2 regions of the Arthrobacter sp. NPDC080031 genome follow, and region 2 is predicted to be linked to the other one. Evidence: predicted binding sites of a transcription regulator. Region 2 holds the regulator's gene; the other holds the start of a gene.
What was found. The regulator HrcA, encoded in region 2, represses chaperone genes, less so after heat shock. The targets are predictions, from matches to a motif close to TTNGCACTCGNNNNNNNCGAGTGCNAA.
Positions count from the first base shown of each region.

Region 1: AB0323_RS15815 (FmdB family zinc ribbon protein) is a predicted target of HrcA. The motif match lies at 2,355-2,381, and genes of this name have one in related genera.

Region 1 covers NZ_JBFBLA010000018.1:57,972-71,473, reverse strand. The annotation lists partial or broken gene AB0323_RS15825 (AAA family ATPase) at 1-1,071, shown strand, start outside; gene AB0323_RS15820 (RcpC/CpaB family pilus assembly protein) at 1,092-1,928, opposite strand; gene AB0323_RS15815 (FmdB family zinc ribbon protein) at 2,032-2,292, opposite strand; gene AB0323_RS15810 (5-formyltetrahydrofolate cyclo-ligase) at 2,449-3,054, opposite strand; gene galU (UTP--glucose-1-phosphate uridylyltransferase GalU) at 3,173-4,078, shown strand; gene AB0323_RS15800 (GNAT family protein) at 4,084-4,704, shown strand; gene AB0323_RS15795 (hypothetical protein) at 5,013-5,738, shown strand; gene AB0323_RS15790 (NAD(P)H-binding protein) at 5,745-6,545, shown strand; tRNA gene AB0323_RS15785 (tRNA-Ala) at 6,577-6,649, shown strand; gene AB0323_RS15780 (acetyl-CoA C-acyltransferase) at 7,328-9,268, opposite strand; gene AB0323_RS15775 (AMP-binding protein) at 9,436-11,115, shown strand; gene AB0323_RS15770 (NADPH:quinone oxidoreductase family protein) at 11,210-12,199, opposite strand; gene AB0323_RS15765 (helix-turn-helix domain-containing protein) at 12,250-12,825, opposite strand; gene AB0323_RS15760 (zinc-binding dehydrogenase) at 12,943-13,502, shown strand, end outside.
Region 2 covers NZ_JBFBLA010000002.1:216,412-225,691, reverse strand. The annotation lists gene lepA (translation elongation factor 4) at 1-1,699, shown strand, start outside; gene hemW (radical SAM family heme chaperone HemW) at 1,704-2,933, shown strand; gene AB0323_RS02870 (DUF4870 domain-containing protein) at 2,988-3,401, opposite strand; gene AB0323_RS02865 (DUF3097 family protein) at 3,505-4,362, opposite strand; gene hrcA (heat-inducible transcriptional repressor HrcA) at 4,548-5,561, shown strand; gene dnaJ (molecular chaperone DnaJ) at 5,629-6,759, shown strand; gene AB0323_RS02850 (16S rRNA (uracil(1498)-N(3))-methyltransferase) at 6,762-7,538, shown strand; gene AB0323_RS02845 (GerMN domain-containing protein) at 7,572-8,459, opposite strand; gene AB0323_RS02840 (PhoH family protein) at 8,880-9,280, shown strand, end outside.

The DNA of each region.
Region 1 (13,502 bases), on a different contig from region 2:
GTGGTGGATTTGGAGCGCGCGCAAGGACTTGTCCGCGACCACATCATCTTCTCCCTGGGGTTTGGGCGCACTCCGCATGGCCGGGCGCTGCACAGTTTCGGACCCCTGTCCGTCGAAGGCGGCCGAAACAAGTTTGCCTTGGCAATGACCCGCGCCCGGAGATCGTTGCACGTCCTAAGCTGCTTCCGTCCGGAGGACCTCGATCTGGACAGGTTGGCTCACGGCGCCGTTGAGTTCCATGAACTCCTTGACCGTGAACTGTCCGGGAATTCGGATCTGGGAACACCAGCCACCAGGGCCGCGGCCAGCGAGCAAGCGCTCGGAGAGGATCCGTTGGTAGCGGATCTGGGTGAGCGACTCCGTGCCCGTGGAGCCCGGGTGTGGCACCACTATGACGGAGCCTTGGACATCGCCGTCGCGGCAGATCCGGTGCACACCATAGGCCGTGATGACACCGAGATGCCAACACCGGTGGCCATCGAGTCGGATGGCACGGAACGATACCGCCGGATGAGCGTCCGGGAGCGCAGCCGGCTCCGGCCCCAGCTCCTGGAACGCCTTGGCTGGCGTTACATGTCCCTGTGGACCATCGAAGTATTCACGGATCCCTCGTCCTGCGCTGATCGCATCGGATCCTATCTGGGACTGGAGAAGCCGGTAGCACCCTCGTACGGTGCCGTCCAGGATGGATTCCTGGACATCGATGTTGAACAATTGGAACTGGACGGTCACCCGGATCAGGCCGCGGGCGGCCTTGGCGGTACGCAAGGCCTTGGCGGTACGCAAGGCCTTGGCTCGGGACCGGCCATCCCCTAAGGAAGCGCAATGGCGGAAAGCAAAAGCACTCAATCCAGGCACTCCGCGGACACCGGTTCCGACGCAGTAGGCGATGACACAAAGTTGGGCGAGCAGGAGAAAACACAAGTGAAGCCTGCGCCGGAGCGGAAGCATGTGGGAGAGAGCATTCTGCCCAAGAAGGCCTCCGAAGATGATCCACGCCGCTGGGGTGATGAGCCTGGCTACGACCACGATGCCTGGCTGAAGGAGCAAAGGCCCCCGCACTGGGGCTGAACGTTCCATCATGGTCGTGACTATCCGGCCTGGGTCTGGATCTGCCGTTTGTCAGAGGGATTGACGAGTACAAAGAACAGTTTCCCGCGGGTCGAAGCTCCGGCGAGGATTTCGGCCTGTTGCGGGGTGGCAGCTACAACCACAAGGCCGTCCGCCTCGTTCGTGCCCAACCATTGGCCGGCTTTGCCTCCTTGCGCGGACGTCCACAAAACCGGGACCGTAGCTGCCAGGAGCTCGGATTTCTTGTCAGGCCCGCCAAATCCGTCAGCTGCGGTGAGAACAACGTTGACCAACTGGCCCGGCGAGATGAGCTGAATTGAAGCGGGATCGGCCATGCGAAGTGGAACGACCGCCGTCGCGGGCGCGGTACCGGTCAGCAGACCCGGTCCCAGGAGTTGGGCGTCTGTGGGGATCTGCCCCTTCCTCAGGGGCGAGGCAAGCTGCTTCCCGCCATATCCAGCCCCGGAAGTGAGTGCGCCGGCCGGAACTCCGTCAGGAAGGACGTCGAGTGGCTTGAGGTCGGAATCCGTCAAAGTGGACCCGGCAGGAAGATCCCGCGCGGCGGCCAGGACCGTGGCTCGTTGCTCCGAAGGGGGAGTCAGTTGATGCACGATGATCCCGACCGCCACGCATAGGAGCAGAGCCACTGCTAGGCGGCGGTTGCGGTTTAGCCAGCTGCCGAAGCTGCGGGGCCTGGAGTGTCCCGCGGGAGCGCACAGGCGCCGGCCAGCCTTGAAGGGACCGGCGTGAAGACGGCGGGTGCTGACCCCGTCGACCGGCACGAGGAGCCTGTTGCGCGGAATCGAGGAAGGTCCGGCAGACGTGGAGCCTTTGGATACGTTCGGGGTTGCGGGCATGGGCCCACGCTAACCGGACGCCCGGGCCCGTGGCAGGGCCCGGTTGCGCTATGTGGAAATCGGTGAGCTATGTGGAAAAACCGAGGGCAGTCGGAAACCGCACTCAGCTCGCGGCAGCCGCCGGAACCGAGGCTGGAGCCGGAGACGCAGCTGGGGCTGGAGCGGCCGAAACGGTGCTTCCTTTGGAGTCCCGGGAGTCCGTGCGGTAGAAACCCGATCCCTTGAAGACGACGCCCACGCTGTTGAACTTCTTGCGCAACGAGCCCCCGCATTCAGGGCAGTCGGACAGGGAGGTGTCCGTGAAAGCCTGAACGATGTCAAAGGCATGTCCGCAGTCTTTGCAGGCATAGGCATATGTGGGCACTTGTGATCCTCCTCCGGGACGAACTACAGGTCCTGGGCTGCCAAGGCGGATTGTTCCGTCCATTAGCAGTCCCGGGGCCTGAGTGCTAATTCTATCATCCGGAGCCGGGGCCGCTACCACTGAACGTGACCGAGTAAACAGGCCGGAAACCCCCGATCAATCGACCGGAGCCAGCCGGACGATCCGATATGGGGTCAGCGCCTCCGCCACGGGTTTGTCGAACGGTTCGGCCGGGATCGTCCCCGCGGGCAGCACTTCGTGGTCATATACAACGGCGACAGTCGGCGGACGCTGCCCGTCGGCGTCGAGCTTGTCGAGGAGCCGGTCGTAGTAGCCGCCCCCTTGACCGATACGGTTTCCGCCTCCATCGACGGCGGTGGCCGGGAGGAAGATCCCAGCCGCATCCTTGATGACGTCGCTGTCGAATCGCTCGCCCACGGGCTCATCAATCGGGGCGTACTTCGAGCGGACAAATGGCGTCTCTGGTATCCAATAGACCCAGCTCAGACGTCGTTCCGGTTCACAGACGGGAAGAAGGATCCTGTGCCCGGCGGCATGGAGCGCCGCAAGCAAGGGCAGCGTTGGCGGCTCTGCAGCCACCCCGACATAGGCCGCAAAAGTCGAGGGTTTCCCCCGGGCAACCCCATCCGCCCACGAGAGGCCGTGGCGGGCGATCCCGGTTCCAGCGTCAGCACGCTGTTGTCCGGTCAAGGCGAGCCGGCGCTTGCGGCAGTCCCGGCGGATATCGTCTTTCAAAGTCACTTTTGCTCCAGTTCTCGCGGCTGTGCGGCTCCGAAGATGGCGAAAGAGCGGTGGATTCTCTCCAGTCCAGCACGTTCCCTTTTGCCCATTGTCCAGTTCCTTCCGTTAGATTAGTCCGGTGACTTCCAATAACTGCGCCGTCCGCAAGGCCGTGATCCCTGTTGCCGGGCTCGGCACCCGGTTTCTGCCTGCGACAAAAGCCATGCCCAAAGAGATGCTCCCGGTAGTCGACAAGCCGGCCATCCAATATGTTGTCGAAGAAGCCGTGAGCGTGGGACTCAACGACATCCTTATGATCACAGGCCGCAACAAGCGTGCGTTGGAAGATCACTTCGACCGGGTTCCGGCTTTGGAAGCGACTCTGGAGGCCAAGGGAGACACGACTAAGCTGGACTCGGTGCAGGCGACCAGCAACCTCGGCGACATTCACTACGTCCGCCAGGGCGACCCCAAGGGGCTGGGGCACGCAGTGCTGCGAGCAAAGCAGCACGTCGGGTACGAACCATTCGCGGTTCTTCTCGGTGACGACCTCATCGACGCCCGGGACACGCTCCTCAGCGACATGATCGAGGTCCAGCACAAAACCGGTGGATCCGTTATTGCCCTCATCGAAGTCGACCCCTCCCAGATCAGTGCCTATGGCTGTGCGGATATCGAGGATATGGGTGAAGACGGTTACGTCCGGATCAAGCAGCTTGTGGAAAAGCCAGCCGCAGACGAGGCTCCATCCAACCTGGCCGTGATTGGCCGCTACGTGCTTCACCCCGCCGTATTCGACGTCCTCGAGAAAACCGAGCCGGGCCGCGGAGGAGAGATCCAACTGACGGATGCACTTCAGGTACTCGCGGCAGGACAGGGCGAAGGTCGCGGCGTCTACGGAGTGGTCTTCCGCGGCCGTCGTTACGATACCGGGGACAAGCTCAGCTACCTCAAAGCCTGCGTCCAGCTGGCGTGCGACAGCGAAGACCTCGGTCCCGGTCTGCGTGAGTGGCTGCCGGGCTTTGCTGCCGGCCTCAGCAAGTAGGTCCCGTGTGGGGATCGGCCATTTGGCCGGTGACGCTGGAGAGCGGGGACCTCATCTTGCGTCCCATCCGCTACCGGGACAAGAAGGAATGGACCGAGGTCCGCTCGCGCAATAGTGATTGGCTGGCGCCTTGGGAAGCCTCGAACCCCGCACCTGGTGGCCGACTACCGAACTACCGGCAGATGGTGGCTTCCCTTAACGCGCAGGCTCGTCAAGCGAGTGCCCTTCCGTTTGTGATCACGGAGCGCACTCCAGGGTTCGCGGAGCCCAGGATCGTCGGGCAGCTGACGGTTTCCTCGATTATGTGGGGGTCGGCGATGACTGCCACGCTTGGCTATTGGGTCGACCAGGCTCGGGCCGGTCGCGGAATTGCTCCAACTGCGGTTGCCATGGCGACTGACCATTGTTTTGGGGCACTCGGACTGCACCGGATGGAGATCAACATCAGGCCCGAGAACGGGCCGAGCCTGCGGGTTGTTGAGAAGCTGGGATTCCGGGACGAAGGCCGCCGTGAGCGTTTCCTCCACATCAACGGAGAGTGGGCCGACCATCGAAGCTTTGCGTTGACTTCGGAGGAGGTCCCCGGGGGCTTGCTGGCTGCTTGGCTGAGACGCGGAGCAAACTAGTCCGTTTGGGTGAAGAGAGTCGGTAAATCCACTGATTTGCCGACTCTCCGACGACACACCGCGGGCAATGCGGTGGCCTCTGCGTATTTGCTTCTACGGTTTTGATTGTGGACTTCCCTCTCAGCAGCTCGGTGATATTGGTCATTGCTGTCGCGCTGTGGATTGTTTGGGTTGCGCCATACATACTGCGGAATCATGGCCACCACATCCAAGTGGCCGGTGACATTCCAGCGGATGTTATCGACGAAGACGCTCATGAACTGCAAGCCGGGGTGGTTCTGTCAATCACCCCTCGGCAGGAGAAAGCAATGGAAACCATGCAGAGCACCGCAACCGCATTGCCCGAGGCATCGGCCGACGCCGGCGAACGGCGTGATGCTGCATCGGATACAGCGGTCTTCAAAGTCAGATACGGCCGGTGCGCTCTTGCTCTCGCCGGTTTCCTCCTGCTGCTCACGGCAGCCGTTTCCGGTGTGCTGCGCATTCTTGGCCTCGTTTCGGGTTGGCTGCCACTGGTGTCCATCGTCGGCGTGGCCGGGACCGTCTTCCTGCTTCGCCAGTTGGCCATCAGGGACCGCCGGGCGAAGATGAACAGGGCCTTCCGCAGCGCAATGGGTCACACAGTCGAGAGTCCCCGCGTGAGTCCTCCGGCATCGGACCGCCCGGATACCAAGATCTTCGACGCGGAAGCCCACGCCCATGAGGCGACGCGCCTGACCGCCGTCGAACTTCGGCAGGCGGCCCTCAACGTTGCCGTCGCCGCTGGCGACAACACGGTCCGGTTTACGGCGGAATCCAAGGAATCTGAATGGCAGCCGGTGGACGTTCCCAAACCAACATATGTCGACGCCGCCAAGGCGCCCCGGCCGGCACCCGAACCCCTCGACCTGCCTGAGGCTCCCAAACCCCTCGGCAAACCGTCGTTGAAGCCGGCCAGCGCGCCTTCCACGGGCCCGTCGGTCCAGACGCAGCACGGCAAGCCTCAGAGCGCCCTCAGCAACCTCGACGACGTTTTGCAGCGCCGCCGGGCATAGCCTCCCTTGACTACGGTCTGCGTCGCAGGGGGCACGGGACAAGTCGGCCGTGAAGTCGTCCGTCTGGCGCTCGACGCCGGACTGGACGTGACGGTCCTGAGCCGCCGCCCGCCGTCGGGCGCGTCGCCGGTCCATCACGACGGCGCCCGCTACTTTCAGGCTGACGTCACCACAGGCGCCGGGCTGGCGGAAGCCCTGCGGGGGGCCGACGTCGTGATTGATTGCTTGGAAGGGCGGTTCGGGAAGGCCCGCAAGAATTTCGCCGACGGCGGCTCGCGACTGCTCGCCGCAGCGGCCGGTGCCGGCGTCCGCGAGGCGGTTCTCCTCTCGATCATCAACTGCGACAAGAGCGACGCGGCATTCTATGTCTCCAAAGCCCGGAAAGAACGGGTCTACGCGAATTCGGCGCTTGAGACAGTGGTTGTGCGGGCTACCCAATTCCACAGCCTCGTGGCGGCAGTGTTCCAGGCCGGGGCGAAAGTTCGCCTCATACCGATCTTCAAGGGCGCACGCTTTCAAACGATTTCACCGTCGGATGTGGCGTCCGAGTTGCTTTCGGAGGCGCTGGCGGCGCCGTCCCCGGAGCGGCACCGGACACGAACCATCGGCGGACCGGACATCCGGACCATGCGTGAACTCGCTGAGATCTGGCGAGAAGCTCCGGGACATGCCGGGCGGATCGTGGAGGTGCCGTTGCCGGGAGCGATGGGCAAATATCTTCGGAACGGACTGAATTTGGTGCCAAGCCAGCGGACGGGAACAGACACGTTCGAGTCTTGGTTGGCGAAGCGCGAAAATAGTTTGTAGCCTAGGGACACTGGCAACCCACGGTTGACCAGGGGCTATAGCTCAGTTGGTAGAGCGCTTCGTTCGCATCGAAGAGGTCAGGAGTTCGAATCTCCTTAGCTCCACAGAGAAGGCCCTCCGACCTGCGGAAACGTGGGGGTGGAGGGCTTTTCTCATGCCTCATGTGGGGCCAGCCACACGGAAACCACACGCTTTCGAACGTTGGGTTGGGCTGGGCGGACTGCCGTCTTGACGCAGGAGTCGACGCCTCGACGTCTGTTGGCGTTCATCTGGACATGCGTTCCGGACCGGATGGCGGCTCTTTGCAAAACTTTTGGAGGGTGTCCGTGAGATCTGGTGATTCGTTGGCCTTGGCGATGTAGTGCTTCTCTGTAATTGCCGTACCAGAGTGGCCCAGTTGGGCTGCGGCTTGCTTGGAGTGAGGGTGTAGCCTAACGCCGCCTTGAAGTTGAGGTAGGCGGTGGTTGCTGTGAGGATGTCTGCCTGCGAGCTGCTCAATGCCTCGGTACGTGTGAGGGGCGCGGCGAAGCTGCAGTGTGGCCACCAATCGGGCCAGCTCATGTCGACGTCGGCGATGATCGCCCAGACTTCCCGCGCGTCGAGGTCCTCCACTTTCACCTCCCGCGCCATGCAACCTATCCCTGTTGCCGGTCGCACGGTTGAATTCGAGCAACCCCACGCCGGCCACCCTGCGCCCGAGCTACTCTCGCTTTCCAACTAAGAACGTCTCCACAAAACCCGGGGCTTGACCAATGTCTCCCCAAGCACTTAACGCAGCACCACTATGCATGGCGACGGAAGAGGGCGGCGAGGGCCTGGCCTCCACCGATGCACATGGTGACGATGCCCAATTCCAGGTCCCGCCGGACCAGGTCCTTGGCCACACGCAGGGACAGGATCGCGCCGGTGGCGCCCACGGGATGGCCCAGGGCGATCGCTCCACCGTAGGGGTTGGTCTTGCGGGGGTCGAGCTTCGCATCGCGGATGACGGCGACCGCCTGGGAGGCAAAGGCCTCGTTGAGTTCGATCACGTCGATGTCCGCCGGGCCCGTGCCGGTCTGCGCGAACAGCTTCTGCAGGGCCAGCACCGGGGCGTAGCCCATGAGCTCGGGTTCCATGGCAGCTGTCGCCACGGCCTCGAGTGTGACCAAACCGGTAAGGCCGCGCTCCGCTGCCACGGATTCGCGGGCGAGCACCACCGCGGCGCCACCGTCGTTGATTCCCGAGGAATTGCCGGCGGTCACCGAACCGCCCTCTGCAAAAGCCGGACGGAGCCGGCCCAGGGCCTCCAGAGTGGTGGCGGGCTTGGGGTGCTCGTCGGTGTCGACCGTGAAGGGCTTGCGCCCGCCGACCTCGACCGGCACGATCTCCTCGGCAAAGGCGGCCAGGGCCGCTGCGCTGGCCGCCCGGCGTTGGGACTCCAGGGCAAATTCGTCCTGCTCGCTGCGTGAGACCCCGTACTTCGTGGCGACCTTTTCCGCGGTGACGCCCATTTGGATGCCGTGGAACGGGTCGGTGAGGATGGCGACGGTCCCGTCGATCAGGGCCCGGTCCCCGAGCTTGTACCCGCTGCGTGCACCGAAGTCGTAGAAGGGCATACGGGTCATGGATTCGTTACCACCTGCCAGGGCAAAATCGACTCCTCCCCAGCGCATCTGCATGGCCGCGGACCAGATGGCCTGCAGGCCGCTGCCGCACAGCCGGTTGACCGTATAAGCGGGGACATGGTGGGGCAGTCCGGCGGCGACGGCAACGCGGCGCGCGTTGTAGGCGTCCGCACCGACCTGCCCGATGCAGCCCATGACTACCTCGTCGATCTCCGAGGCCGCAACGCCGGCGTTGGCTAGCGCGCCACGGCTGGCAATTGCGCCCAGCGCGTAGCCCGGGACATCCTTGAAGACCCCGCCGAAGCTGCCGATCGGGGTGCGGGCACCCTCCAGCAGTACGATTTTTTCCTGGCTGTGATTGCTCATAGTTTGCCTATCTTGTCGAGGTTCGGGTCGTAGCTGTGTGTGGCCGACGACGGGGTGTCCGACAGGCCCGTTGCGGCGCAGTCCGGGGCCGGCACGGCGGACGGAGCATCGAGCACGCCGCTGCGCCGGTGGCGCCCCGCCCACGGTGGTTGCTGTCCGGCGGCGGGAGATGAACCAGGCCACGGCCCAAGGGAGGGCGGCGCAGGCCGCGATCAGCGTCCATACGTTGAGGCTGGCGCGCCATCCCGCAGCCTCGGCGACCGGCACCGCGACGATCGGCGGGAGCGCGGTGCCCAGGGAGATCACGCAGACGTAGGCCGAGGCAACGGCGGCAGCGCGCTGGCCAAACAGCATTTTGATGTAGGGCGGGAGCAGAATTCCGCCAATACCTGCAGCCAACAAGATGACAAGGGTCGCGGTCAAAAAGCCACCGAAATCCGGGGCGAGGGCACGCATGAGATGGGCCGCAGACATCATCACGGCGGAGAGCAGGAGGGCCGTTTCCAGGCCGACCCGCCGGGAGAAGGCCGCGCTGAACAGTCCTGCGGCCGCGAAGGCCACGGCTGGTGCCATGCCCAGCAACCCCAGGCGTGCGCCTTCCAAGCCGATGTCCCGGTCTATGAAGTCGGCGATCGGCGACACCGACGCCATGGCCGTGCGCAGGCTGAGGGTGAGCAACAGGACCGCTGCCAATGAAATCAGGAGGGCAGGAGTCCACGGGGCCCGGGGCCTCGGCTCGGAGCGGCTCATCCGTGTCCCCTCTCCGAGTTCGATATAGGCCTCCGTGACTAGCATAGCGGTCTTATTAGCAAACTGTTAGACCAAAAATCGACTACTGAAAACTATATGCCAGACAGTGCGGGAGGGCATAGGGTTGTGGCACTATCATTTAATTATCAGACCATAAGGGAGCTAGCATGTCCGCAACGACGCTGACGGTCCATGATCGTTTCTCGCCGCAACAAGTGGAGCAGTACTACGCGGACGGCGAATGGATGCGCGAAAGCTTTTACGAGCAACTGACTGAGCAGGCACGCGTGCGCCCCGGGAAGACCTATGTGTTTGACAGCACCACGTCGCTGACCTATTCGGAGTTCCGAGAGAAGACCCTGCGCCTTGCCGTCGGGCTGAAGCGCCTCGGCGTCGGCAAGGGTGACCGCGTGGTGGCCCAGTTGCCGAACTGGACCGAGTTCCCGGTGATTGCGGCGGCGACTTCGCGCATCGGTGCCGTCGTGGTGCCCGTCATGCCGATATACCGGGCAGGGGACGTGGGTTACGTTTTGGAGAACTCCGGAGCTGTCCTGGCGATCACGGCCCATGAATTCCGTGGGTTCGGCTATGTGGACATGTTCCAGTCGCTACGTGACAGGACCCCGTCCCTGCGCCACATCATTGCGGTGCGCCCCGACGAGTCCCTGGACCGTAAGGCCGCGACACCGTTCGGCGAAATCTTGGCCGAGGGCGGTATTGCGGAGCTTGAAGCCGAGGCCGGGCCCGACAGCTCACCGGACGATCCGTTCGAGATCGTCTACACCTCGGGCACGACCTCGCGGCCCAAAGGCTGCTACCACACCCTGAATACCGTGCGTTCCAGTGCGGTGAAGATGGTCCGTGATTTGGGGTACACCGAGGACGACGTCCAGTTCGGCCCCTCGCCGATCACTCACAGCACGGGTCTGGTGACCAGTGTCTTGATCCCTGTGTTGACAGGCGCCTCATCCCACTTCATGGAGGTCTGGGACCCGCAGGATGCGGTGCGCAGGATCCAGCAGCACAAGATCACGGCGGCAGTAACAGCCACGCCGTTCCTGCAGATGCTCATGGGCGCCTTCGACCCCGCGAAGGACGATGCGGGCTCCCTGCGCCTGTGGGTCTGCGCCGGGGCCCCGATCCCCGGCTCCATTGTCCGCAGGGCCGGCGAGGTGCTGCCCGGGTGCAGGACGCTGAGCCTCTACGGGCGCTCGGAAAACCTGGCGACAACCCTGTGCACCCTGGAAGACGGTCCCGAGCGGGCCGTCCACTCCGATGGCCGCGCCACCGGACTCTCGGAAGTCAAGATCGTCGATGCGCTAGGCCAGGAGGTTCCCCGGGGGGAGGAAGGCGACATCGCATACCGTGGTCCAAGCCACATGCTCGGCTACTGGGCCAACGAAGCCGAAACGGAGGCGCTGTTCACTCCCGAAGGGTTCTCGCTGTCCGGCGACCTGGGCCGTATGGACGAGGCTGGCTACGTGCGTGTGACCGGCCGGGTCAAGGACATCATTATCCGTGGGGGCATGAACATCAGTGCCCGCGAAATCGAGGACCAATTGCTTGAGCACCCCGCCGTGGACGGGGTGGCAGTCGTGGCGATGCCGGACGACCGGCTCGGGGAGAAGGCATGCGCCTATATCGTTCCAGCTCAACCGGGCGAGCCGCCCCTCCTGGATGAACTGACAACGTTCCTGCGTTCACGTGGCATGCCCGTCCAGAAGTTTCCCGAGCGGCTGGAAATCGTGGACCAGTTGCCCACTACGGCGACCGGCAAGCTTCAGAAGCACCTGCTGCGCGCCGACGTAGCGGGCAAGCTGACCCAGTTGGGTGCCTCGGCGTTGTGATGCTGTGTTGAAGGCCTCCGGTAATCCGCCGGAGGCCTTCAACACCCTCGGCAACACCACCGAGCGTTTCACTGCCCGGTGCGCCCCGCGGCAGCTATGCGGGCTTGACGTCGACGACGACCTTGCCCAGCGCCGTCCGATTCTCCAGGGAGGCAAGGGCCTCGGAGGCCTGTTCCAGGGCGTATCGCTGTTCGACGGCCGGATGCAGTTTTCCGGCATTCAGCAGGGCCTGGACCCCCTGGCGCACCCGCAGGAGCGTGCCGGGATGTTCCCGCTCCATCACATCCATCGCTATGCCGGTGAGCGTGAGGTTGCGCAGCAGCAGACGGTTGACCTTGATCTCCGGGATGCTGCCGCCGGCAAAGCCGACGATGATGCCTCGCCCGCCAATGGCCAGCGATCGGACCGTGTCCAGGAAGCGGTCGCCTCCCACCATGTCAATGAAGGCCTCCACGCCGCGTCCCTGCGTGATTGCCTTGACGCCGTCGAGCCAGTCCTCGTCACTGCGCAGCACATGGTCCGCCCCGCAGGCGGCCGCCAGTGCTGCCTTCTCCGCGGAGGAAACGATGGCGATCGTCTTGACGCCGAACGCCGGAGCCAAATCCAGGATGGCGGTGCCGACGCCGCCCGCGGCACCCTGGACCAGGACCGTGTCCCCGGCCCGGAGCCGGGCGCTTTCCAGCGCGTACCAGCCCGTTGAATAGTTCATGTAGATTCCGGCGCCCTCGGCGAAGCTGATGTGGTTCGGCAGTTTGACGAGGTAGTCGTCCAGCGCGAGGGCCCGGTCCGCCATGGCACCCTGCCAGACGATCCCTGCCACCCGGTCACCGGGCTGCACCAGTGCGTCCCCGGGCGCTTCGAGCACGACGCCGGACAACTCGCTGCCGGCGATGTAAGGAGCGGCGACGCCGGATTGGTAGGCTCCACGGGTCTGTAACGGGTCGATGAAGGAGAGCCCGACGGCGTGCACGTCTACCAGCACGCGCCGGCCGCCCGCCCGCGGGTGGGCCCCCTCCGGCTCGGGAACGTCCCTGATGCGTGCTGCTCCGGGACCGTTGAGTTCTTCGATGACGACTGCTCGCATGCGGATCTCCTTCGTAAGTGGGGTTCGGGGCGCCGCCGGCAACCGCGGCGCTAGGCGGGCGGAACGGGGGCGCGCCCGGCGTCCAGCGAGGCGTGACCGTGGGCCAGCAGGGCCAACAGCTGTCCGGTCACATCCCCGGAGCGCTGGAGCCGGCCGGGCCAGTAGGGGATGGAGAAGATGGTTCCCAGGGTCGTTTGTGTGGCGACCGCCGCGGTCGCCTCGTCGAGGTGAGGGGACCGGCGCAGGAAGAGCTCATCCCAACGCTCGCAGTACAGCTGCCGTCGGCGGTGAAACGGCCGTTTCCACGGGTCAACGAGTGAACGGACTTCCCGCTGGTAGAGGTTAACCAGGGAACTCTTCCGAAGCGCGAAGTCGATATGATGCCGGATGGCCCGGTCAAGGTCCAGCGCTGCATCCTCGTGAACCGGGACGGTCGCGCTCATCAGCTCATCCATGGCCTCATTGAGGAGGCAGGCCAGGATCTCGTCCTTCCCCGAAAAGGATCGATACAGGGCGGGGCCGCTGAGCCCGGCACGCCGGCCCAGTTCGTCGACGCTTACGCCATGAAACCCTTTTTCGTAGAAGGCATCCGCAGCCGCCTGCAAGATGGTTTGTTCTCTTCCCACGAGGCTGAGCGTAGCACGCTGATAACGATCGTTACCCAAGTGAGCCACGTATATTCGCCACACCCTCGCTCCGAGGCGCCTCGTGGGCTAACCTGCTAATGGTAGGACCAATAGTGGATGGCATCGATCGAGGGAGCACGCGTGCAGGCAGTGGTGATGAGGCAGTATGGCGGCCCGGACGTCCTGGGTCTCGAGGAATACCCCGAACCTGAGGTCCCTGGGGGGTGGGTGGCTGTTGACCTGCACGCCAGCGGGCTGAACTGGCACGATACCCTGGTGCGCCGCGGCAACTACAAGTCCCCATTGCCGCACGTTCCCGGAGCGGAGGGGGCGGGTGTCCGCCGCGACACCGGGGAAAAGGTCATCATCCTGCCCACGATGTTCTGGGGCGGCCGCGACGCCGCGCCCGAACCGGGATGGGAGATCGTGGGGGACCACTGCCAGGGAACCTATGCCGAGCGCATAGCCGTCCCTGCCGAATGCGTGATGCCCTGGCCCGCTGGATTGGGACTGGCCGAGGCTGCGGTTTTTTCCCTCGTGGGCGTGACCGTCTACCGCGGTCTTTTCAGCCGCGGGCGGCTTGCGGCCGGGGAATCACTGCTGGTGCTCGGGGCCGGCGGCGGCGTTGCAACCACGGCCGTGTCCCTCGCTTCCGCGGCCGGTGTCCGCGTTGTCGT
Region 2 (9,280 bases):
GGCCCAGTATCTGGACCGCATGGATATCGAACGCGAACGTGGCATCACTATCAAGTCCCAGGCTGTCCGCATGCCCTGGGAACTTGACGGCACCAGCTACGCCCTGAACATGATCGATACCCCCGGCCACGTTGACTTCACCTATGAGGTTTCCCGTTCCCTCGCGGCCTGTGAAGGTGCAGTCCTCTTGGTGGACGCCGCACAAGGCATCGAGGCACAGACGCTGGCCAACCTCTACCTGGCGATGGAAAACAACCTCACCATTATCCCGGTGCTCAACAAGATCGACCTCCCGGCCGCGCAGCCCGAAAAGTACGCGGCCGAACTCGCCAACCTGATCGGCGGCGACCCCGAGGACGTGCTTCGGGTATCCGGCAAGACCGGTGTTGGCGTGGAGGCCCTGCTGGACAAGATCGTCCGCGATCTTCCAGCCCCTGTCGGCGACCCCGACGCACCGGCCCGCGCCATGATCTTCGACTCCGTGTATGACACATATCGCGGCGTGGTCACCTACGTCCGCGTGGTGGACGGGATGCTGCACCCGCGCGAGCGGATCCAGATGATGTCCACCCGTGCCACCCACGAACTCCTGGAAATCGGTGTCAGCTCTCCGGAACCTACCCCTTCCAAGGGGCTGGGCGTCGGCGAAGTAGGCTACTTGATCACCGGCGTGAAGGACGTCCGCCAGTCGAAGGTCGGCGACACCGTGACCAACCTGGCCAAGCCCGCTTCGCAATCCCTCGCCGGTTATGCCGACGCCAAACCCATGGTCTTCTCCGGCTTGTACCCCTTGGACGGCACGGACTATCCCGTGCTCCGTGATGCCCTCGAGAAGCTGATGCTCAACGACGCAGCGCTCGTTTACGAACCCGAGACCTCTGCCGCCCTGGGATTCGGTTTCCGTGTGGGGTTCCTTGGCCTGCTGCACCTGGAAATCACCCGTGAGCGCCTTGAGCGCGAGTACAACCTCGACCTCATCTCCACCGCTCCCAACGTTGAGTACGAGGTCACGCTGGAGGACAAAAGGGTCCTGCACGTCACCAACCCGAGCGAATACCCCACCGGCAAGATCGCCGAGGTCCGCGAACCGATGGTGTCCGCCACCATCCTTGCGCCGAATGAGTTTGTGGGCGCCATCATGGAGCTGTGCCAGAGCCGCCGCGGCGTCATGGGCGGCATGGACTACCTCTCCGAAGACCGCGTGGAAATCCGGTATCGGCTGCCGCTGGCCGAGATCGTCTTCGACTTCTTCGACATCCTCAAGTCCAAGACGCGCGGCTACGGTTCGCTGGACTGGAAGGCCGACGGCGAGCAGGTTGCCGACCTGGTCAAGGTGGACATCATGCTCCAGGGTGAGCAGGTTGACGCTTTCAGCGCCATCACGCACCGCGACAAGGCCTACGCCTACGGCGTCATGATGACGAGCAAGCTGCGCGAACTCATTCCCCGCCAGCAGTTCGAGGTGCCGATCCAGGCGGCCATCGGCTCGCGGATCATTGCCCGTGAGAGCATCCGCGCCATCCGCAAGGACGTCCTTGCCAAGTGCTACGGCGGTGACATCACCCGTAAGCGCAAACTTCTGGAAAAGCAGAAGGAAGGCAAGAAGCGCATGAAGATGGTGGGCCGCGTGGAGGTTCCACAGGAAGCGTTCATCGCAGCCCTGACCACCGACGAATCCAAGGACAAGGCCAGGAAGTAACCCGGTGCCTAGCGTTCTTCCCCTCGGGGATCCTGCACCTGCGGATGGCCTCTTGCCGCCGCAGGTGCTCGACGGCGTCAGTTCACGCAAGTTTGGGCTGTACGTCCACATACCGTTCTGTGCCGTGCGTTGCGGTTACTGCGATTTCAACACCTACACCGCCACCGAGCTGGGCGGCGGTGCCTCCCAGGACGCCTACGCGTCTACTGCCATTTCGGAAGTGGAGTTCGCCGTCCGGGCCATGGAAGCCTCCGGTCTGCCGCAGCGGCCCCTGAGCACGGTGTTCTTCGGCGGTGGCACACCGACCCTGCTGCCGGCTGAAGATCTCGCACGCATCTTGACTGCCGCCGTCGGGCACTGGGGCCTGGAATCGGGAGCCGAAGTCACCACTGAAGCGAACCCGGACTCCGTGACGCCGGAGTCCCTCCACCTGTTGGCCGACGCCGGCTTTACGCGGATTTCCTTCGGCATGCAGTCGGCGGTCCCTCACGTGCTCAAGGTCCTGGACCGTACGCACACTCCCAGCCGGGTCCCCTTGGTGGTCCAGTGGGCGCGCGACGCCGGCCTCGCCGTGAGCCTCGATCTCATCTACGGCACTCCCGGCGAGTCCATGGCTGATTGGCAGACTTCCCTGGAGACTGCCCTGTCCTACGGGCCGGACCACATCAGCGCCTATGCGCTGATCGTGGAAGAAGGCACCAAGCTGGCGGCACAGATCCGGCGCGGAGAAGTTCCGGGAATCGACGACGACGACCACGCCGCCAAGTACGAACTCGCCGACCAGCTGATCAGCGCCGCCGGACTGGACTGGTACGAGGTCAGCAATTGGTCCCGCACGCCCGAACAGGCGTGCAAACACAACCTCGCCTACTGGCGGGGAGACGATTGGTGGGGCATCGGACCCGGTGCGCACTCCCACATGGGCGGCGTCCGCTGGTGGAACGTCAAACACCCCACCGCCTATGCCAACAGGCTCGGTAGCGGGGTGTCGCCCGCCGCCGGACGCGAAACGCTCGACGCCGGAACCCGGGAAGTGGAACGCATCATGCTCGAGGCGCGCCTCGGCACCGGGCTTCAGGTCGACGCCCTCGACAAGGTGGGCCGCCACGCCGTCGCAGGCCTCATTGCCGACGGCCTGGTTGAGCCTGGAGCGGCCTTTCAAGGACGGTTGATCCTGACACTCAAAGGCCGGCTACTCGCGGATGCCGTGGTCCGCCGGATCCTTCCGGACTAGCGCCCCGCGCTAACGGCAGACGCACCAACCGGCACAGGCACCTGCGAAGACCGGCTACTTGATCCAGCGCAGGTTGAAGCGGTAGCGGTGCGGCTGTCCGTGGTTGACCCGGATTCCGGCCGACACCGAGAAGCAGGTCACTGCGACCCAGATTGCCGTGGCAAGGACGGCGAAGAGGTTTCCGACCACCGGAAGCAAGACGAGGATGTTGGCGAGCACTGCCGCAATCGTCGGAGGCAAAGTGAAGTTGAGGGCTTCCTTGGATTCCTGTGCGGTGAACGGGCCACGTTCGCGGAAAATCAGGTAGATCAGAAGCGAAGGCACGCAGCCAAGGATCCCGCCGAAGTGCGCCAGGGTTGCCCACTGCCGGTCCTCCGATGCGGTCAAGGGCAGCGCGTTGGCAGGAACGCCGTGGTACTGGGACTGGCCCGAGGTGCCATCCCGATCGTCAGGAGCGTTGTCTGCCACAGTATCTTCCTTCGAGTATCTATCGGTGCGGTGTTGCTGTCCCAGAATACTTGCTCGGCACGCGATCAGCCGACCAACTCTTGTGCCCGGGAGCAGGCAATCCTCACGGAACGGTCAGGAAATCGATCACTTCCTCCACGCGACCCAGCAAAGAGGCCTCCAAATCGGCGTAGCTGTGGACAGCGCCCAGAAGCTTCTGCCAGCCAAGTCCGACGTCTTCGGCTGTCTCATGCGGCCAGCCGAACGACCTCAGGATTCCGGTCTTCCAATCCGTGCCGCGGGCGATGGTTGGCCATTGCTCGATCCCCAACACCTTGGGGCGGATGGCCTGCCAGACGTCCACATAGGGGTGTCCAACGATCAGTACGTTTCCCGCGGCGCCCGGCAGCGTCATGGCGTCTGCAGCGATCCGCGACTCCTTTGAATCCGGTACCAAATGGTCCACCAGGATTCCGAGCCGCCGGCCAGGGCCGGGGGAGAACGCGGCAATGGCCGCCTTGAGATCGTCCACACCGTGCAAGGGCTCGACGACGATGCCCTCCACCCGGAGATCATCTCCCCACACCTTTTCCACAAGCTCGGCGTCGTGCTTGCCTTCCACCCAGATCCGGCTCGCCTTGGCGACCTGGGCCCGCTGGCCGGCCACGCGGACGGATCCCGAAGCCGTCCTGCCTGCTTGCGCCGCACCCTTGGCGGCTGCCGCGCGTGGCGCCGGCGGCAGGAGCTTCACTGCTTGTCCCTCCAGCAGGAATCCGAATCCGAGCCGGAATGACTTGGCCTTTCCCCGTCGATCCTCAAGCACCACAATGTGCATGCCTCCGGACTTCTCCACCCTGGTCACGGCACCGACCCAACCGGACTGCACGTCCTCGAGAACCATCCCGCGTTCAACGGGCACCTCCGGCAGTTGCCGTTTGGCCGGCGAGGAGAGGTCTTGCGGGCCCCAATTGTCGTAAGACACGGTCTTCACACCACTTTGCGCTAGGGGGATCGGTCACGGTCCATGGGATTCCCCAGGACCGCGCGGGAATCATGTTCGCCGCGAGCGGTACCAATGCTAACAACGAGGTGGCTCATACTAGACTTGTTAGCACTTGGGCATGTTGAGTGCTAATTATTTATTGAAATGTTGATTGGAGGTGGGCAGTGAGCGAACCACGGAAGCTGGAAGTGTTGCGCGCCATCGTGGAGGACTACGTTCACTCCCGCGAGCCCGTCGGCTCCAAAGCCTTGGTCGAACGGCACCATCTGGGAGTGTCGAGCGCAACCATCCGCAATGACATGGCTCTCTTGGAAGAAGAAGGCCTCATTGCAGCACCACACACGAGTGCGGGCCGCATTCCCACGGACAAGGGCTACCGCTTGTTCGTCGACCGTATTTCCGAGGTCAAGCCGCTTTCGGCTGCCGAGCGCCGGGCCATCCACTCGTTGCTTGAGGGCCCCGACGACGTCGAGGACATCCTTGAGCGAACCGTCCGGCTGCTCTCCCAACTGACCAACCAGGTCGCCGTCGTCCAGTATCCGCACCTGAGCCGCGCGCGTGTCCGCCATATTGAGTTTGTCCTTTTGGCACCGCGCCAAGTCTTGGTGGTGTTGATCGCCGATTCGGGCAAAGTGGAACAGGGCGTTGTGCACGCGGCGACAGACGCTGCCGACGAAGAGCTAATGGCTTTGCGGGCGCGATTCCTCGGGAGCATTGCCGGCTCCCAGCTCGACCTCATGCCGCAAGTCCTGCCCTCGGTGGTTGCCTTGTGTCCGCCCGCGCTTCGGAACCTTGCGGGCGCCCTTGCCCACGGCCTGGAAAGGCTCGCCGAGCGGAGCCGCGACGAACGCATGGTCATGGCAGGCACGGCAAACCTGGCCCGCTCCAACGTGGACTTCCCGCTGAGCATCGGTCCGGTCCTCGAAGCGCTCGAGGAGCAGGTGGTCATGTTGCGGCTGTTGTCGGACATGGCTGAGGACCCCCGGGGCGTCACGGTGAGCATCGGCCGCGAAAACCCCTATGACGGCCTCTCCGAGGCTTCGGTGGTTGCCACGGGCTACGGTCCGGGCAGCAGTGCCAAGATCGGCATTCTTGGACCCACCCGCATGGATTATCCCAACACCATGGCGGCCGTCCGTGCCGTCGCACGCTACCTTTCCCGCATTCTGGGCGGCTGACGGCCTCGGCTGGAAACCGCCTCGCAAGAAAAGCAGTGGAACCGTAAACAAGGAAGAGATACCGACTTTGAGCAGTCACTATGACGTTCTGGGCGTCTCGCCGGAAGCAACCGGCGAGGAGATCAAGAAGGCCTACCGCAAGCTCGCACGCAAGCTGCACCCGGATGTGAACCCGGGGGCCGGCGCTGCCGAGGAATTCAAGGCGGTGACCCACGCATATGAGGTCCTCTCCGACCCCCAGAAGCGCCGCGTCTACGACGCCACCGGCAACGAGAACGGGACCGACAACGGTTTCGGCGGAGGCTACGCGGGCCAGGGATTCGCCTTCCAGGACATCTTCGATACCTTCTTCGGCGGAGGAGGCGGCGGCATGCAGGGCCCCGCGTCCCGCATGCGCCGCGGCCAGGACGCCCTGATCAGCGTGCGCATCGACTTGCGCGAAGCGGTCTTCGGTGTCAACAAAAAGCTTGAGGTGGACACCGCTGTCGTCTGTCCCACGTGCGAGGGCTCATGCTGCCGTCCGGGCACCCACCCGGAGCGCTGCGACATTTGTGGCGGCTCGGGCCAGGTCCAGCGGGCAGTCCGCTCGATTCTCGGCCAGGTCATGACTGCCGCACCGTGTGGATCATGCGAAGGTTTCGGCTCGATCATCAAGGATCCTTGCAATGAGTGCGGCGGCCAGGGCCGCATCCGCAGCCGCCGTTCGCTGACCGTCAAGGTGCCAGGCGGCGTCGCTACCGGAACGCGCATCCAGTTGTCTTCGCAAGGCGAGGCTGGTCCTGCCGGCGGGCCTCCCGGCGACCTCTACGTGGAGATCCGGGTCAACAACGATCCCACCTACGTACGTGAAGGCGACGACCTGCACGCCACGCTGAGCGTTCCCATGACTGCCGCGTCACTCGGTACCGAGATGCAGCTTGATACTTTCGACGGCCCCCAGGAAATCGACGTCAAGTCCGGCACCCAGTCGGGCGAGGTCATCACGCTGCGTGGACTCGGCGTCACCCATCTCCGCGGCTACGGCCGGGGAGACCTCAAAGTGCACCTGCACGTTGAGACCCCCAGCAAGCTCGACGCCGCGCAGGAAGACCTGCTTCGCCAACTGGCCAAATTGCGCGGAGAGCAGTTCACCGAAGGCAAGCTTGTGGCCAGTGGCGGTATGTTCGCGAAGCTGCGGGACAAGCTCGGTAACCTGTAGCGGTGAGCAACCCCGTATTCTTCACAGCAGCCGGAACGCTTGACGGGCTGGGCCCTGGTGATTCTTTCGTGCTCGACGGCGCCGAAGCCAGGCATGCTGTCACCGTCAAGCGCCTGGAAATCGGCGAAGCCGTCGATATCGCCGACGGTGCCGGCAGACGGCTTACGGGCACTGTGACGGAATCCGGGCAGGGAACCTTGACAGTCCTTGCCTCCGCGGTCGAAGAGGAGCAGCAGCCAACCGTACGGCTCGTGCTGGTCCAGGCCCTCGCGAAGGGCGACCGTGACGAGCTTGCAGTGGAGACTGCAACGGAACTGGGGATCGACGCCGTCGTGCCCTGGCAGGCCGAACGTTCGATCGTCCGTTGGAAGGGCGACCGGGCCGCCAAAGCCCACGCGAAGTGGCAGTCCGTGGCCACCGCAGCCGCCAAGCAGGCGCGGCGCGCGTGGATTCCCGAGGTGCGTGCCGCCGTCGACGGCTCCGGCCTGGCTGCTGCGGTTGCAGCGGCTGATCTGGCGATCATCCTGCACGAGGACGCGAAACGTCCCCTGCGGCAGGTCCTGGAGAAGTGGCAGGGCCAGGTTTCCGACGCGGATACCGGAGCGGAACGGGAAGTCCTGCTCATCGTCGGCCCGGAGGGCGGCATTTCACCGCGCGAGGTGACGAAGCTCAGCGACGTCGGCGCCGTCACCGCCCTGTTGGGCCACCACGTGCTTCGCTCCTCGACGGCAGGTCCTGCCGCCGTCGTGCTGGCCAGCGACATCCTGGGGCGCTGGTAGCCCGCAGCGCACGTCCTTGTCCAGCGATCGGCCTTAGCGAACGTTGAAACTCCGGGTATCCGTCGCGACGTCCGCGTCGTTGGGTCCCACCAAGGAAACCCGCAGTTCATAGCGGCCCGCTCCGAGCCCCACTGTGAAGCTGAAGACCCCGCCTTGTCCCGGAACGGTCGAAGCCGTGGTCTGCCCGGTGAGGTAGGACGACTTATCGCCGTTTGAATTCTCCCGAAGGATTTGCCAGTGCAGTTTCTTCGAGGGATCCGTGCTCCGGCCGTTGAACTTGACCGGACCGGCAAGCAAGGTCAGATCCTCCTGCGGGTCGATGATCCACACGGGTGCAACCATGGATGCGTCGCGGACCATCGGATCGCCGAGTTTGACCTGTCCGAATGCCATGTAGTCCGTGTGTCCGTCCACGAGGATGGTCACTTTGATCTGCTGTCCGGAATCGATCAGGCCTGAACTCGCGGCCGCAGCGGTAGCGGTGTAGACGAGTTCCTGGACCGCCCGCTGGGCCGTCCCGGCGTCGAGATTGGAATTGAACGCGTCGCGGGAAACATCGACAGTGACCACGTTCTTACCGGAAATGGAGGTCGCCAGGCTGCCCGGGTTCTGCCACGGAGTGAAGAAATCGTGATCCAGCGGCTTCTGGGACATCATGATCCGCAGGGCCGTGGTGATGGGGTTCTCATTGCCCGGGTTGTCACGGAACTCGCGGTACAGGAAGGTGTCCGTGTCGCTGCGCCCGATCCAATACACGGGGATCTTGTTTGAGGCCTGGGTTGTTTCGAGCGGAGCATTGCTGTCCGGGGCCGTCTGCAGCGCAGCTGTCGGGGCGGGGACCGCCGTCGTGGATCCCTGTACGGTGCGGTCGGCAATGCAACCCGACAGGAACAAGGCAGCCGTCAGGGCGGTCACAAGCATGGCGGAACGTTTCCGGATGCGTGTGCCGTGTGAAATCCCGGCTGGCCTGGTGATGGTGGATTCCTGCTCGTGTTCGGCCGCTGTGGTGCGGGGGAGTCATGCGCCCGGGGGCCGGGCGCCGGGGCATTTTTGCCCATGAATCAGCTTGTCATAGTCCCATGGGCCCCGGCTGGCGTTTCGATGCTCCGGCGGGCAACTGCAATGCGATTGATACGAGGTCGATGCCGAGTTGATACCAAAGCGGCGCCGATCGGCCGTCCGCAGCCCGCCGGGCACGGTCCGGAACCACCCCCGGGACTGGCTGGCGTAGGATTGAATGCATCCGAGGCCCGCGATCCTGCGCCCATCCAGCAGACGGACATCGGAGAAAATCGATGGACATCACCAAGCCGGAGGAGCACAGGCCGCAAGGCCAGCACTATGACAGAATCATTGAACGGGCGGCCCAAGGCCGGCAGCGTTGACACAGGTCCGGCCGAGTTCCCGCACTCTGTCCCGGGCGCCCGGACGGAAGTTGTCATCTTCGACAACTCGGATCAGATGGTTCAGACCCTTGGCAGCCATGACGAGGCGTTGCGCTACATCGAAGCGCAGTTCCCCGGCGTCGACTTCCATGTGCGCGGCAACGAGCTTTCCTTCAGCGGACCGTCAAGCGATGTTCCCCGGATCATGCGGCTTCTGGAAGAAGTCCGCGGCCTGGTCGGCAAGGGGACGGTCATCACCCCGGACGTGCTGCAGCAGCTTGTGTCCTTGTTGCGCAGCCAGTCGCTGCAAAACCCCGTGGAAGTGCTGACCCACAACATCCTTTCGAGCCGCGGGCG